DNA from 4 places in the Thalassospira sp. GB04J01 genome. Region 1 is predicted to be linked to each of the others. Evidence: predicted binding sites of a transcription regulator. Region 1 holds the regulator's gene; each other region holds the start of a gene.

Region 1 (3,651 bases):
CAATGATCCGTGCCGTGTTGTGATGGGCAGTGATAGGCAAAAGACCATCGTGATCGCCAACACATTCGCCAACCCGTTCTATGCCTGTCGCAATGCCGATATCGTGGTCGATCTCAAAAGTGATCTGCCCCAAACCCAATGCCGCGCAGCAGGGGCTGATATTCTGGTCGATGATGATGTGTTGTGGTGGCAGGGCGGGGTGACCATTGATCCGGACAATCATGAAAACCCGGTGAGATCGGTTCGAACCGAAACCGGCGGCTGGCCTTGGATTGTGATCGGCGGCAGGATCGCCCGCTGATCTGCACTGGAACCTACGAAACAGCCGTAACAAACAGCGAGAATCCGCCAAAAAATAAATCATCATACAAATGAATTTCGCCCGGACTTCATCAAAGCCGGGCGAAACAAGAAACAGGTGTATGTATGGGGCAGGGCGTAGTCTGGCTTGCCTTAGTACTGGCGCAAAAGTCCCACCAGACGCCCCTGAATACGAACCCGGTCCGGTGACAGGGATCGGGTTTCATAACGCGCGTTTGCCGGTTCCAACATGACTTCACCGCGCCCGCGTTTCAAACGCTTCAGCGTGGCTTCACTGTCATCGACCAGGGCAACAACGATGGTGCCGTCATGGGCCTGCTCGCACCGCTGGATCAGCACGGTATCGCCATCAAGGATGCCGGCATCAATCATGGAATCGCCTGAGACCTCAAGCGCATAGTGATCTCCAGCTCCCAGAAGGGCGGCAGGAACCTGCACCATTGTGCTTTGATCGCGCAGCGCCTCAATCGGGGTACCCGCAGCAATCCGGCCATACAGCGGCAGCGAAATGGCGTCACTGTTGTCAGAAAAGGCCGTCGGGACCGTTGTCGGCCGATGCGGGGTTTTGCGCGCACTGGCAAGCGATGTCACATTGTTTGGCGTTTCGGGCGCATCATCATCGCTGTTTTCTGGCAGGCGCAAGACCTCAAGCGCACGCGCGCGATGGGCAAGGCGGCGGATAAACCCGCGTTCCTCAAGTCCTGTAATCAGGCGATGAATGCCCGATTTGGATTTAAGGTCCAGTGCCTCCTTCATTTCATCGAAAGAAGGCGAGATACCGCGATCGCGAAGGTAATTGTCGATATAGACCAGCAATTCATATTGCTTGCGCGTCAGCATGATATTTTCCGAACCTGTAACAAGAACAAAAAGAATACATAGATGTTCTACTTTAGTTCTTTTTGCAGGTCAAGCGCATCGATACGATTTTACATCAAATGTGTTTAATAGCCGGTATTATTCAAAATATGTGAATAATCGAATAGGGGATTAATCCGTGACGAAGGTGCCTGATTTGCCACCTTCTTTTCGGGTCACGCGCAGATCGGTAATCTGCATGCCCTTATCGACCGCCTTGCACATGTCAAACACGGTCAGTGCTGCGACAGACGCGGCCGTCAATGCCTCCATCTCGACCCCGGTTTTGCCCGTGGTTTTGCAGGTGGCGGTAATATCAACCGCATCAACACCGTCAACCAGTTCAAGATCAACCGTCACCGAAGTCAGCGGCAGGGGATGACACAGCGGTATCAGATCCGGGGTTTTCTTGGCCCCCATAATCCCGGCCAATTGGGCGATGGCAAGAACATCTCCCTTTTTATGACCGTGATTTGCGATCAGCGCATATGTCTCGGCAGACATCAGAACGCGGGCCTTGGCAATGGCGATACGCGTGGTATCGGCCTTGCCCGAAATATCGACCATCACCGCGTTACCGCCAGCATCAATATGGGAAAGTTTGTCTGCCATAAAACTGTCCGATCCCAATCAGGCCGCGAGGCCAAGTAGTGTGCGGGTGGCCGTGGCAACGTCGTCCTGACGCATCAGGCTTTCGCCAATCAGGAAGCATTGCGCGCCGACCTTTGCCATGCGCGACAAATCATCTGGTGTGAACAGACCGCTTTCGGCGACCAGCAAACGGTCCTCGTCAACCATGGCGGCCAGTTCTTCGGTGGTGGTCAGCGACGTTTCCATGGTTTTGAGGTTGCGGTTGTTCACCCCGATCAGCCGCGACTTCAATTTCAGCGCCCGTTCAAGTTCCGGAGCGTTGTGGACCTCGATCAAAACATCCATGCCAAGCGCACGGGCCGCATCTTCAAGCTCAGCAGCCTGAGCATCTTCAAGAGCCGCCATGATCAGCAAAATGCAATCGGCACCCAGTGCACGCGCCTCGGTCACCTGATAGGGATCAATCATGAAATCCTTGCGCAGCGCCGGAAGATCCACAGCAGCACGGGCCGCGACCAGATAGCTGTCATCGCCCTGAAAATACGGCACATCGGTCAATACCGACAGGCAACTCGCCCCGCCAGCCTGATAGGCCTTGGCCAGTTCCGGCGGATTAAAATCGGCGCGAATAAGTCCCTTTGACGGGGAGGCTTTCTTGATTTCGGCAATCAGGCCATAGCGACCATCGGCCACCGACGTTTCAAGCGCCTTGATAAATCCACGTGGTGCAGACTGTTCATTGGCCGCAGCTTCAAGGGAACCAAGCGTCGTGCGCGCCTTGCAGGCCGCAACGTGATCGCGTTTGTCGGTGCAGATTTTGGTCAGTACGTCGCTCACGCTGCGTTTCCTTCGTTGGTGATCGTAACAAGGCCCTGCAGCGTTTCTGCAGCCTTGCCGCTATCAATGGCGTCGGCAGCCTTTTGAATGCCGTCTGCAAGGTCGCTTGCGATATCGGTGACCACAAGGGCGGCACCGGCATTCATCAAAACGATATCGCGATAGGCACTTTTCTGACCGGCCAGAAGGTCAAGAATGGCTTTGGCATTCACATCGGCATCGCCACCCTTAAGTGCATCAAGGGTTACGGTTTCAATGCCATAGTCACCCGGACTGATTTCAAAGGTCGTGACCTTGCCATTTTTGACTTCGGCACCAAAAGTCGGCCCGGTGGTTGAAATTTCATCAAGCCCGTCATGACCATGAACAACCCATGCATGCACCGATCCCAAACGGTTCAAAACGTTGGCAATCGGTTCGACCCATTCACGGGCAAAAACGCCGAGAACCTGACGTTTTGTCTTGGCCGGGTTGGCAAGTGGGCCCAGAAGGTTAAAGATGGTGCGTGTGCCCATTTCAACCCGGGTTGGCATGACGTGGCGCATGGCCGAATGGTGACGGGTCGCCATCATGAAACACAGATTGATGTTTTTAAGCGCCTTTTCCAGAAGCGCCATGTCGGCATCAAGATTAACCCCCAGCGCCATCAAAACATCCGCTGATCCCGATTTGGAGGATGCGGCACGGTTACCATGTTTGGCAACGGTCGCACCGGCAGCAGCGGCTACAATCGCGGCTGCGGTTGAAATGTTATAGGTCCCGCTGCCATCACCACCAGTGCCGCAGGTATCAACCGCGTTTTCAGGTGCAATAATCCCGGTCGCCTTGGCGCGCATGACGCGGGCCGCCCCGGTGATTTCATCGACCGTTTCGCCGCGCAGGCGCAAGCCCATCAGGAACGCGCCCATCTGTGATGGGGTAGCCTGACCCGACATCAGAACGTTAAAGGCCTGTTCGGCCTGTTTTTCGTTCAGCTTTTCGCCAGTTGCGACTTCGGCCAAGATGGCCTTGAGATCATAATCAGTCGACATACAGGTGTCCTCG
Region 2 (3,651 bases), on a different contig from region 1:
GATGATCGGTTTTTTGTGCTTGTCGCCCGACATCGTCACCGAACCGGTTGAGGGGGACGGTGATGAATATGATGCCCCATCAACCGCGCCCGGAATGCACCGACAGGAAAACGCGCCTCATAAAACCAATGAGGATGTGCCCGTTCACGCCATCATGGAACAGCTTGAAGCACTGGTCATTGGCAAGAAGCTTTATCTTGATCCTGATCTGACGCTGGCACGGCTGGCGCGGCGGTTGGGCTTTCCGCTTAAGCAGGTTTCAACCGCGATTAATCTTGTCACTGGCGAAAACGTGTCGCGCTATATCAACAAGCTGCGCATTGAACATGCCTGCCGGGAATTGGAAACGGGACAGAACGTCACCACCGCCATGCTGGCCAGTGGCTTTAATACCAAATCAAATTTCAATCGCGAATTTCTGCGTATTACCGGCAGCACGCCAACCAAATGGCAAAGCCATTCGACCGTGACGCAGCAAACCAGCATTTCACAGTAATCAGCCCCCAGACACCTCGACACACAAAAACGGGCGCACCCAAAGCACGCCCGTTTTTTTGTCGTAGATCAAAGAAGATCAATCGTCGTTTGACGGATCGTCTTCTTTCATATTTGTCATCGCCTCGGAAATCAGACCGGCACTCTCGCGAATGCTGGCTTCGATTTCGTTGGTCATTTCCGGATTTTCACGCAAGAAAGTCTTGGCGTTTTCACGGCCCTGCCCGATACGGGTCGAGTTATAGGAGAACCAGGAGCCTGATTTCTCGACAATGCCGGCCTTAACACCAAGATCAAGGATTTCGCCCATCTTGGAGATACCTTCGCCGTACATGATATCGAATTCGACCTGTTTGAACGGCGGTGCCATTTTGTTTTTAACAACTTTGACACGGGTCTGGTTGCCCACGACCTCGTCACGGTCCTTGATCTGACCGATACGGCGAATATCAAGTCGGACAGACGCATAAAACTTAAGTGCGTTACCACCCGATGTGGTTTCCGGGCTGCCAAACATCACACCGATCTTCATACGGATCTGGTTGATGAAGATCACCATGCAGTTCGATCGCGAAACCGAACTGGTCAGTTTACGCAGCGCCTGGCTCATCAAACGGGCCTGCAGGCCAACGTGGGTGTCGCCCATCTCGCCTTCAAGTTCGGCGCGCGGCACAAGGGCAGCAACCGAATCGACGACCAGAACATCAATCGCACCGGAACGCACCAGCGTATCGGCGATTTCAAGTGCTTGCTCACCAGCATCTGGCTGCGAAATCAGCAATTCGTCGGTATTCACACCCAATTTACGGGCATATCCCGGATCAAGCGCGTGTTCCGCATCGACAAACGCACAGGTACCGCCCAGTTTCTGGGCTTCGGCGATGGTGTGCAGGGCCAGTGTGGTCTTACCCGAACTTTCCGGACCGTAAATTTCAACAATACGGCCGCGCGGCAAACCGCCAATGCCCAACCCGATATCCAGCCCAAGCGAACCGCTTGAAATTGCGGAAATATCAATGCCGCTATCGCGCTGGCCGAGCTTCATAATCGAGCCCTTGCCAAATGCGCGTTCAATCTGCCCGAGGGCGGCTTCGAGTGCCTTCTGCTTATCCATAGTATCCTTATCCACCAAATGCAGCGCGGTCTGAATCATTGCTCGAACTCTCTTATTCCACAGGGCCGGGTAGGATGCAACGCAGGCGGTTCCCCGGACCTAAATGCGGAACGCCACCGCTTAAGAAGCCTGCTGCCTTAACAGATTGAATTGCCTGTGCACGCCAGCAGAGCGCTTGAGAACATAATGCGAACATTTACATAGAATTCTTGATGTTGCAAGTTTGTTCTCATTTGCGGTTCTGAATATGTAGATCAAACAACCCTGTTTTGACCGCACTCTCATGCCCGGCCATACCGTAATGCTGCGGAAAATAAGGAAATTACGTCGTGATTTTCAGATGTTCGTGCTTATGCGCATGACCATGATGATCGCCGCCGTGGTGATGGGATTCCACATGCATCTCGCCGGGCACGGAGTAAAGTTCACCGTGGCGCACACCGGGCTGGGCCAGAACCTTATCAGCAAAGGCGCGAATTTCGGCAAGACTGCCGCGCAGTGTCACGCTTTCAAGGCAGGTATCATGATCAATGTGAAAATGAACTGTCGATACCGTCAGATTATGATGTTCGTGCTGAGTACTCATCAGGCGGGATGCCAGCATGCGTTCTTCGTGATCATACACATAATTTAAGACCGCAATCCCCACCCCGTTTGCATCTTCAGCAAGCTTGGTGTTTTGCAGCTTTTCACGGATCAGGTCGCGAAATCCTTCGGATCGGTTGGTATAGCCGCGCTGATTAAGAAAGGCATCGAAGGCCTCCATCAGATCATCTTCAATCGATACGGTGATGCGGGTCATCTCAATTCCCTTTTCAAAATCATCAGCTTGACTCGTATGAACAAATTTGAAAAGTTCATAACGTCTTTTCTATAGACCTAATTTCCCAAAGGATAGCAGATGTTTCAATCAAAGTTCGCACCCGGTGTGATTATTGCCGCCCTTGGCTGTATTTTGAGCGGTGCGGCAACCGCCCACGAATTCACCGCGATTAGCAGCACAACCGATGTCAAACCAGGCGATACGGCGACTTTCACACTTGATTCGAGCCATATTTTTGGCAGCCCGGAAGAAGCCGAAGCCGCCAAGCATCTTAGTGCGACTTTGATCACGCGCGATCAGAAAACAGCCCTTGATTTCAAAATCAACCCCGACGCCCCCAACCTGATCGGGACGTTTGATGTGCCAGAAACGGCCGCGTGGCTATCAGCGCATCGCCTACCCGTTGTCTGGTCGCAGACCCCGGATGGTTGGCAGGAAGGCGGTCTTGATCAACATACCGATGCGATTGCCGCGGTCCGCTATGAAAAATTTGCCAAACATCTGGTCGGCGCAGCTTCCGGCGATGGCGCCGATGATTTCGTCAGAACCCCGATTGGCGATAAACTTGAAATTGTCCCGCTTTCTGATCCACGCGATACCGCAATCGGTCAGGATGCCACGTTCCAGATACTGCTTGATGGGCAGCCGCTGACAACCACGGTCTTGGCGACTTACGGCGGATTTACCGATACGCCGTCGTCATGGGCCTATGCCAGTGAAACACTGACCGATGAACGCGGCAGCGGCATTGCCAAGGTCCGCATCAGTGCGCCTGGCATGTGGGTGGTGCGGGTTGCCACCGATGTTTCTGATCAGGAACAAGGCATTCGCGGTCATAACCTACGGGCGACCTTTACCTTTAATGTCGCAGATTAAATCGATGCCCTCAGAGGTCAGATGCATGGTCAGACTCATGGCAAAACGAATAGTCATACAAATGATCAAACCGCTGCCCGCTGTGGTAATGGCGTTGACGGCCCTGCTTTGTGCAGGGTCGTCAACCGCACATGCCCACGGGGCCGGATGGCAGGTTACAGACAATAGTCATACAATTAATTATCGCTTTGGCTATACCGACGGGACGCCAATGGCGTTTGCCGAGGTCATCGTCATCGGGCCAAATGGCAAAACATGGCAAAAGGCCCGCACTGACCGTACCGGCCATTTTGCCTTTGGGGTTGATCGGGAAACCATCGGCGAAGATATATCCGGTGCGCTG
Region 3 (3,651 bases), on a different contig from region 1:
ACTCTTACCGCAGTTGCTGATCGCACCAGTGCGACTGAAATAATCATGGACAACGGCAAGCATCGCTTAGCTATTTTGATCCTTGCTCAATCCCGATACTGGAGCGAAACACAAGCACGCCTTGCTGCCCAGCGTATAATCTGGTCAAGACCGGAGTTGTTTACGGAGCTTCCTGCGGTATGAGCAGAACGCCCTCGATGTTGCAAGATCATTTGTCAGAATTGATCCGCGGGCAAGAGTTGCCGCTGCCGGCACTTGATCACTTGCATGTTGAAGTCATCCTAGAACTACTGCAGAACGCCTATACTGGCATCAAAGCGGACTACCATGCGGCAGTCTCCAGCGGCGAAGAGAAACATCTAAACAGTTTAATGGTTGATCGCTTGAACCATCTAGTAGGCGAGAACTCTTTGGCCAGTCTGTTGGTTAGGTCGGTTTCTCGTGGTACGGAAACGAAGAATTACGACGCAACCCGTTTTGAGATGCGGCCTGATATCCAGATTTCCCTGACGAGCCGGCAGCACTTGTTTCCGTTGATTGTTGAATGCAAGCTCATCCATATAGCGAAGGGAAAGACAGTTGACCTCTATTGCCGGGATGGTTTAGCTCGGTTTACAACTGGCGACTACGCTTGGACTAATCAGGAGGCCCTGATGCTAGCCTACGTCAGGGACGGGGTTTCTACCACCAGCCACCTAAGTCCATTTCTCGAGGCGGCAACGCGACGTTCACCACCTGAGTATGCAGTGGTGTCACTACCACAAAAATGCGCGGTCTCATTGCCTGATGCCGCCCGATCCGAGCATGGGCGCTACTTCAAATATGTGCATGGTGGCCAAGGTGGCAAATTACCAGGGGATATTGCTGTGTGGCACTTATGGGTTAGCTAAAAAAAGCAGGTAGAAACGGTGTTATAAGGCTAACAGGTGTCTAACGGATTACAGGAATGTCACGCCATCTGGTCGTATAGCATGGTGACCGATTGCTGGAAGTCATAAACCAGTCCAGACCATTCGCTCGGGGCCTTCTACCAATTGTCACAACCTCCTTCCCAAATCTTCCCTCAAGCTGATCAATCGCTTTCATCAAGCTGTTGTTCGTTTGACATTGCCCTGTGAAAAGGTCTCTTGGTGCATCCTGCGGATTGCACAAACCTAGCATTAGAATGCCGGCTTTTTTCACTTCCAACCCGTCAGTCCAGATCCGCTGCATGTTTTGGCCAACTAAGTTATTCATGGTCCTGGTATCATTAGTGGCCGGTGTCAGAGTCAGTTCAAAACCACGGGAGAACTGTGGTCGATTTATCTTGAATCTGTTGCTTAGAATGAAGAGTTGAAACCTGCGTGCGACTAAATTCATACGACGAAGCTTCGAGCACGCTCGACCAGCAAAAGAGATCAAAGCTTCTCTCAGCATTTCCCTGTCGTTAATCTCTTTCCCAAAGGAGCGGGACACAGAAACGGTTTCCCGCGAGGCTGGGCTGTCATCGAGATCGATACAGCGAATGCCGCGCAGTTCGCGCACGGTTTTCAGGCCGCCGACCGTCATCATGTTCCGTGCGGCTGTATCAGGCATATCGCGAAGTTGGAGGGCAGAGGTAACGCCGATGGTCGAGAGCTTGAGGGCGAACTTTCGCCCAACTCCCCAAACGTCGCCTGCCTCAGTGCGCTCCAGGGCGAGGTCAATCGATTTCTGATCATTGAGGACAACCACGCCTTTTGCCTTGGGGGATTTCTTTGCCAAGCGGTTTGCTAGTTTCGCCAGCGTTTTTGTGGTCGATATGCCGATCCCGACAGGTATCCCGGTTTCGCGCAGAATCTTCGCTTTCAGGTCCCGTGCCCATCGATCATGATCAATGGGCATTTTGTCCAAGTCGATGAAAATTTCATCAATCGAATAGATTGCGCTGTCCGGCACCTCGTTTGCTATGAGCGTCATCACCCGTCGGCTGATATCGCCATAAAGCGCATAGTTGCTGGATTTGACGATCACGTCATGCCGACGTACCAGGTTGCGGATCTGGAACAGAGGTTGCCCCATCTTGATCCCCAACTCCTTTGCTTCAGGGCTTCGTGCAATCGTACATCCGTCCTTGCTTACATTACATTTAATATAGTTCGTTATTATTCAGAGATCTGATTTAAAAGAGTAAATACAAATATATTATTATTTTTGTTCACACAAAAACTGTTCAGTCAAATTGTATAGGCGGTTAGAAGATAAATGCATCAACACTGACTCGATGAAAATAGATTGGCCAATTGATGATGATCGCATGTATGTAACCCTACAATGTAAATATACAGGATTGCATCTATCGGTGCGTAAACTCGAAATTATCAAGGTGAAAATAGATTTCTGGCTACCAAGTGTAAAAAGTCGACAGATGAGTTTTGGGAACGGATCAGAAGATATTTAAAGTTCTGAGTGCTGGTTGGTATGTCATTTAAAATGGGCGAGGGGCGAACTGTCCTGTATTAAAGTCAGCCTTGTCTGGTTCACCCCTCGCCCAATCAGTCAATATTGGGATGCTAGTAACTTGCTCGACGTAACCTCAGTGCATTCGCAATGACTGATACCGAGGATAAGCTCATGGCTGCAGCTGCAAACATTGGTGAGATGAGAATGCCAAAGAACGGATAGAGCAGACCCGCAGCAACAGGCACACCGGCTGCGTTATAGACCATCGCAAAGAAGAGGTTTTGCCGGATATTGCGCATCGTTGCTTCCGAGAGTTCTCGGGCTCTAACAATCCCGCTCAAGTCACCTTTGACGAGGGTGAAACCAGCACTTTCAATTGCAACATCAGCGCCCGTACCCATCGCAATTCCGACATCAGCCTGAGCAAGAGCAGGGGCGTCGTTGACGCCGTCACCTGCCATGGCTACCTGATGGCCTTCAGCCTTGAGTTCCATAATTAAATTGGCTTTGTCTTCTGGGGAGACATCGGCCCGAATCTCGTCAATGGAAAGTTTATTGCCAACGGATTTTGCTGTTCGTTGGTTGTCACCGGTTGCCATGACGATTCTGAAGCCTTGCTTCTTGAGCGCCTTTAAAGCCTCCAATGTCGTGTCCTTGATCGGATCGGCTACGGAAATGAGCCCGGCAATTCTTCCATCAATAACGACATGCATTACCGTCTCCCCCATATCTCGCCGATCATTTGCTGTTTTATCAACAGCAGAATGATCGATATTGAGAGTCTGAAGGAGTTTACTATTACCTAGGGCAACCGACTTGCCATCCACCTTTCCGGTGACGCCCTGACCGGTTACAGCTTCAAAGTCCTCTGCCTTATCAAGGGACAAGCCGCGCTCCTGAGCAGCACTAACAATGGCGTCAGCCAATGGATGTTCGGATCCTTTTTCGAGCGCCGCAGCGGCAGAAAGAACTTCCTCCTCCTGATAGTCTGATTGAGCGATTACACCTGCTAGTTTCGGTTTACCCTCTGTCAAAGTCCCGGTTTTATCGACGATGAGCACATCGACCTTCGCAAATCGCTCCAGGGCCTCTGCATTTTTAATGAGCACACCAATTTGCGCACCACGACCGGTAGCGGTCATGATTGACATTGGTGTTGCCAAACCAAGAGCGCAAGGACACGCAATGATCAGAACAGCGACTGCTGCGACAAGCCCGTATGACAATGAC
Region 4 (3,651 bases), 190 kb from region 1:
TACGACCCGTCGCACGCTTTGACAGTTCCTTGGCCAGTTTGACACGCTGTGCTTCACCGCCCGACAGGGTGGTGGCCTGTTGACCCAGATGGATATAGGAAAGACCAACCTGTTTTAAGGTTTCCATCTTGTCGCGGATCGATGGTACGGCCTTAAAGAAATCCGCACCTTCTTCAACGGTCATATCAAGAACGTCAGATATCGACTTGCCTTTAAACGATATATCGAGCGTTTCACGATTATATCGTTTGCCTTTGCACTGATCACATTCGACATAAACGTCGGGCAGGAAGTGCATTTCAATCTTAATAACACCATCGCCCTGACAGGCTTCACAGCGACCACCTTTGACGTTAAACGAAAAACGTCCCGGTTTGTAACCGCGCGTTTTGGCTTCGGGCAGTTGGGCAAACCATTCACGGATCGGTGTGAAGGCGCCAGTATAGGTCACCGGGTTGGATCGCGGTGTTCGGCCAATCGGGCTTTGGTCGATATCGATGATTTTATCGATATGCTCAACACCGGTGATGCTGTCATGGGCGCCGGGATGGTTGCGTGCATTGTGCATCCGCTTTGCCAGCGCCTTATAGAGCGTTTCGATCACAAGGCTTGATTTGCCACCACCTGAAACACCGGTAACACAGATGAATTTGCCCAGTGGGAATTCAGCATCAACACCTTGCAGATTGTTGGCTGTGGCGCCTTTGATCGCAATCGATTTGCCATTGCCTTGGCGGCGTTCCTTTGGCACGGCAATCTGTTCGGTTCCGACAAGGTATTTGCCCGTCAGGCTGTCGGGGTTCTGTTGAATTTGCTCAGGCGTACCTTCGGCAACGATGCGTCCGCCGTGAATACCCGCGCCCGGACCCATGTCGACCACATAGTCCGCGGCACGAATGGCGTCTTCGTCATGTTCGACGACCAGAACCGTATTGCCAAGGTCCCGCAGGCGTTTAAGCGTCTCAAGCAAACGGTCATTGTCGCGTTGATGCAACCCAATAGAAGGCTCATCAAGGACGTAAAGAACTCCGGTCAGCCCCGAACCAATTTGCGATGCCAGTCGGATACGCTGGCTTTCACCGCCCGAAAGGGTGCCCGATGTCCGCGACATCGACAGATAATCCAGACCAACATCACGCAGGAAACGCAGGCGATCATTGATTTCACGCAATATTCGACGCGCAATTTCGGTTTCCTTGGGGTTGAGTTTGTCTTCAAGGGCCAAGAACCAATCGGCCGCCTTGGCGATTGAAAGGTCGGTAATACGCGATATTTCAGCCCCATCGACCTTAACGGCCAAGGCTTCGGGTTTGAGGCGCTGACCGTTACAGGTTGGGCAGTTTGACACCATCTGGTATTTGGAAAGTTCGTCACGGGCCCACTGGCTGTCGGTTTCGCGCCAACGACGCGACATGTTGGGAATAACGCCTTCAAACGGACGTGAAACCTTATAACTGCGCGATCCATCGTCATAGGTCACGGTGACGTCTTCGTCGCCAGAGCCAAACAGGATGGTGTCCTGTGCGGTTTTGGGCAGTTTTTCCCACGCAACGTTGGTTTTAAAGCCAAAATGCTTGGCGACAGATTTCAGGGTTTGCAGATAATATTTCGATGTTGTGCTGGCCCACGGGGCAACCGCGCCATCGTCAAGCGTTTTGCTTTCGTCAGGCACAACCAGCATCGGATCAAATTCCATCTGGGTACCAAGACCATCACAGGCCGGGCAGGCGCCAAACGGGTTATTAAACGAGAACAGACGTGGTTCAATTTCTTCAATCGTAAAGCCAGAAACCGGGCAGGCGAACTTGGCGGAAAATACGGTGGTCTCGCCGGTTTTGGCATCTTCGGCCAAAACAATGCCGTCGGTCAGTTCAAGGGCGGTTTCAAAACTATCCGCAAGGCGCGTTCCGATGCTGTCCTTGACGATCAGGCGATCAACAACAACCGAAATATCGTGTTTGAGTTTCTTGTTGAGGTCAGGGGCATCGTCGATGTCATACATTTCACCATCGATCTTGACGCGCTGGAAACCGCGCGACCGCAAATCACGTAGTTCCTTTTTATATTCACCTTTGCGGCCACGCACGATGGGGGCCAGAAGATACAGGCGTGTGCCTTCTTCCATCTCCAGCACGCGGTCGACCATCTGCGATACGGTCTGACTGACAATCGGCAATCCGGTGGCCGGTGAATAGGGGATGCCAACACGCGCCCAGAGAAGACGCATATAGTCATAAATCTCGGTGACAGTACCAACGGTCGAGCGCGGATTGCGCGACGTTGTTTTCTGCTCAATCGAAATCGCAGGCGACAGGCCATCGATGTATTCGACATCGGGCTTTTGCATCAATTCAAGAAACTGCCGCGCATAGGCCGACAGGCTTTCGACATAGCGACGCTGGCCTTCGGCATAGATTGTATCGAATGCCAGTGAACTTTTACCCGATCCTGACAGGCCGGTAATCACAACTAAGGCGTCACGGGGCAGTTCAACGTCAATGTTCTGCAGATTGTGTTCTTTCGCACCGCGAACCGAAATTTTCGTCAGCATGTCGGGCCTTTTGTTCCTGAATTGTTCGAAAGTGTATAGAGGAGGCAACCTGTATACGCAAGCATGCCCCTGACAGTTCCTGTCAGTATTTGTCAGGAGAGATCTTTTTCGCAACCAAGGTCCACATGGATGCATGAAAAAGCCCGCCGAACAAGTCCGGCGGGCTTCACAAATCTTTTGACCGTTTCAGGCGGATTAGCCTTTGGTCACCGAACGACCGGTCGCACCAAGATCCTTGAAGGCTTCTTCGAGGCGGGCGGCCATCGAAAGTTCAGCTTCGCGGATCCAGACACGCGGATCATATTGTTTTTTATACGGTTTGTCGGTTTCCGGATCGACCTGATACTTAAAGGCACGGTCGTTTGCTTCGACATATTCGCCAACAGGGCGGGCATAGGCGAATTGGGTGTCGGTATCGATGTTCATTTTGAAAACACCATAGCCGACAGCTTCTTCAATTTTCGCTTTTTCCGAACCCGAACCACCGTGGAACACGAAGTCCAACGGGCTGTCGCCAAGACCATGCTTCTCGGCGACGAATTTCTGGCTTTCGAGAAGGATTTCAGGGCGCAGTTTGACGTTGCCCGGCTTGTAAACGCCGTGCACGTTACCGAACGCTGCTGCGACCGAGAAATGGCCGAGCGGTGACAGGCGACGATAGGCTTCTTCGACTTCTTCGGGACGGGTGTAAAGACGCGGATCAATTTCCTCGATCGAGGTATCGAGTTCATGGCCGATCCCGTCTTCTTCGCCACCTGTGACACCCAGTTCGATTTCCAGGCTCATTTCGATGGCGGACATACGCTTGAGGAAGGTTTCACAGGTCGACAGATTGTCTTCGAGTGGTTCTTCGGAAAGATCAAGCATGTGCGAGCTGTAAAGCGCTTTGCCTTCTTCGGCATAGGCCTTTTCGCTCCATTTCAGCATTTCATCGACCCATGGCACGAACTTGCGGTTCGCGTGATCGGTATGCAGGACAACTGCAACACCATAATACTCAGCCAGAAGCTGTGCATGGCGTGCGGCTGAAACGGCGCCCACAACGCGGGCAGCCGCGGCGTCCTTGATGCCCTTGCCGGCAAAGAACTGTGCACCGCCAT

What was found. The regulator LexA, encoded in region 1, represses DNA repair genes until DNA is damaged. The targets are predictions, from matches to a motif close to ATGTTCTANTTTGGTTC.
Region 2: recA (recombinase RecA) is a predicted target of LexA. The motif match lies at 1,789-1,805, and genes of this name have one in related genera.
Region 3: AMM48_RS20270 (Y-family DNA polymerase) is a predicted target of LexA. The motif match lies at 2,162-2,178, and genes of this name have one in related genera.
Region 4: uvrA (excinuclease ABC subunit UvrA) is a predicted target of LexA. The motif match lies at 2,562-2,578, and genes of this name have one in related genera.

The regions. Positions count from the first base shown of each region.
Region 1 is NZ_CCDX020000005.1:233,370-237,020, reverse strand. It holds gene AMM48_RS02655 (ComEC/Rec2 family competence protein) at 1-301, shown strand, start outside; gene lexA (transcriptional repressor LexA) at 454-1,161, opposite strand; gene moaC (cyclic pyranopterin monophosphate synthase MoaC) at 1,312-1,791, opposite strand; gene trpC (indole-3-glycerol phosphate synthase TrpC) at 1,810-2,607, opposite strand; gene trpD (anthranilate phosphoribosyltransferase) at 2,604-3,638, opposite strand.
Region 2 is NZ_CCDX020000023.1:54,384-58,034, forward strand. It holds gene AMM48_RS21455 (helix-turn-helix domain-containing protein) at 1-496, shown strand, start outside; gene recA (recombinase RecA) at 575-1,648, opposite strand; gene nikR (nickel-responsive transcriptional regulator NikR) at 1,932-2,411, opposite strand; gene AMM48_RS21470 (DUF4198 domain-containing protein) at 2,511-3,308, shown strand; gene AMM48_RS21475 (hypothetical protein) at 3,370-3,651, shown strand, end outside.
Region 3 is NZ_CCDX020000020.1:8,891-12,541, forward strand. It holds gene AMM48_RS20260 (N-6 DNA methylase) at 1-183, shown strand, start outside; gene AMM48_RS20265 (hypothetical protein) at 180-890, shown strand; gene AMM48_RS20270 (Y-family DNA polymerase) at 931-2,127, opposite strand; gene AMM48_RS20275 (heavy metal translocating P-type ATPase) at 2,532-3,651, opposite strand, start outside.
Region 4 is NZ_CCDX020000005.1:42,748-46,398, forward strand. It holds gene uvrA (excinuclease ABC subunit UvrA) at 1-2,551, opposite strand, end outside; gene fbaA (class II fructose-bisphosphate aldolase) at 2,747-3,651, opposite strand, start outside.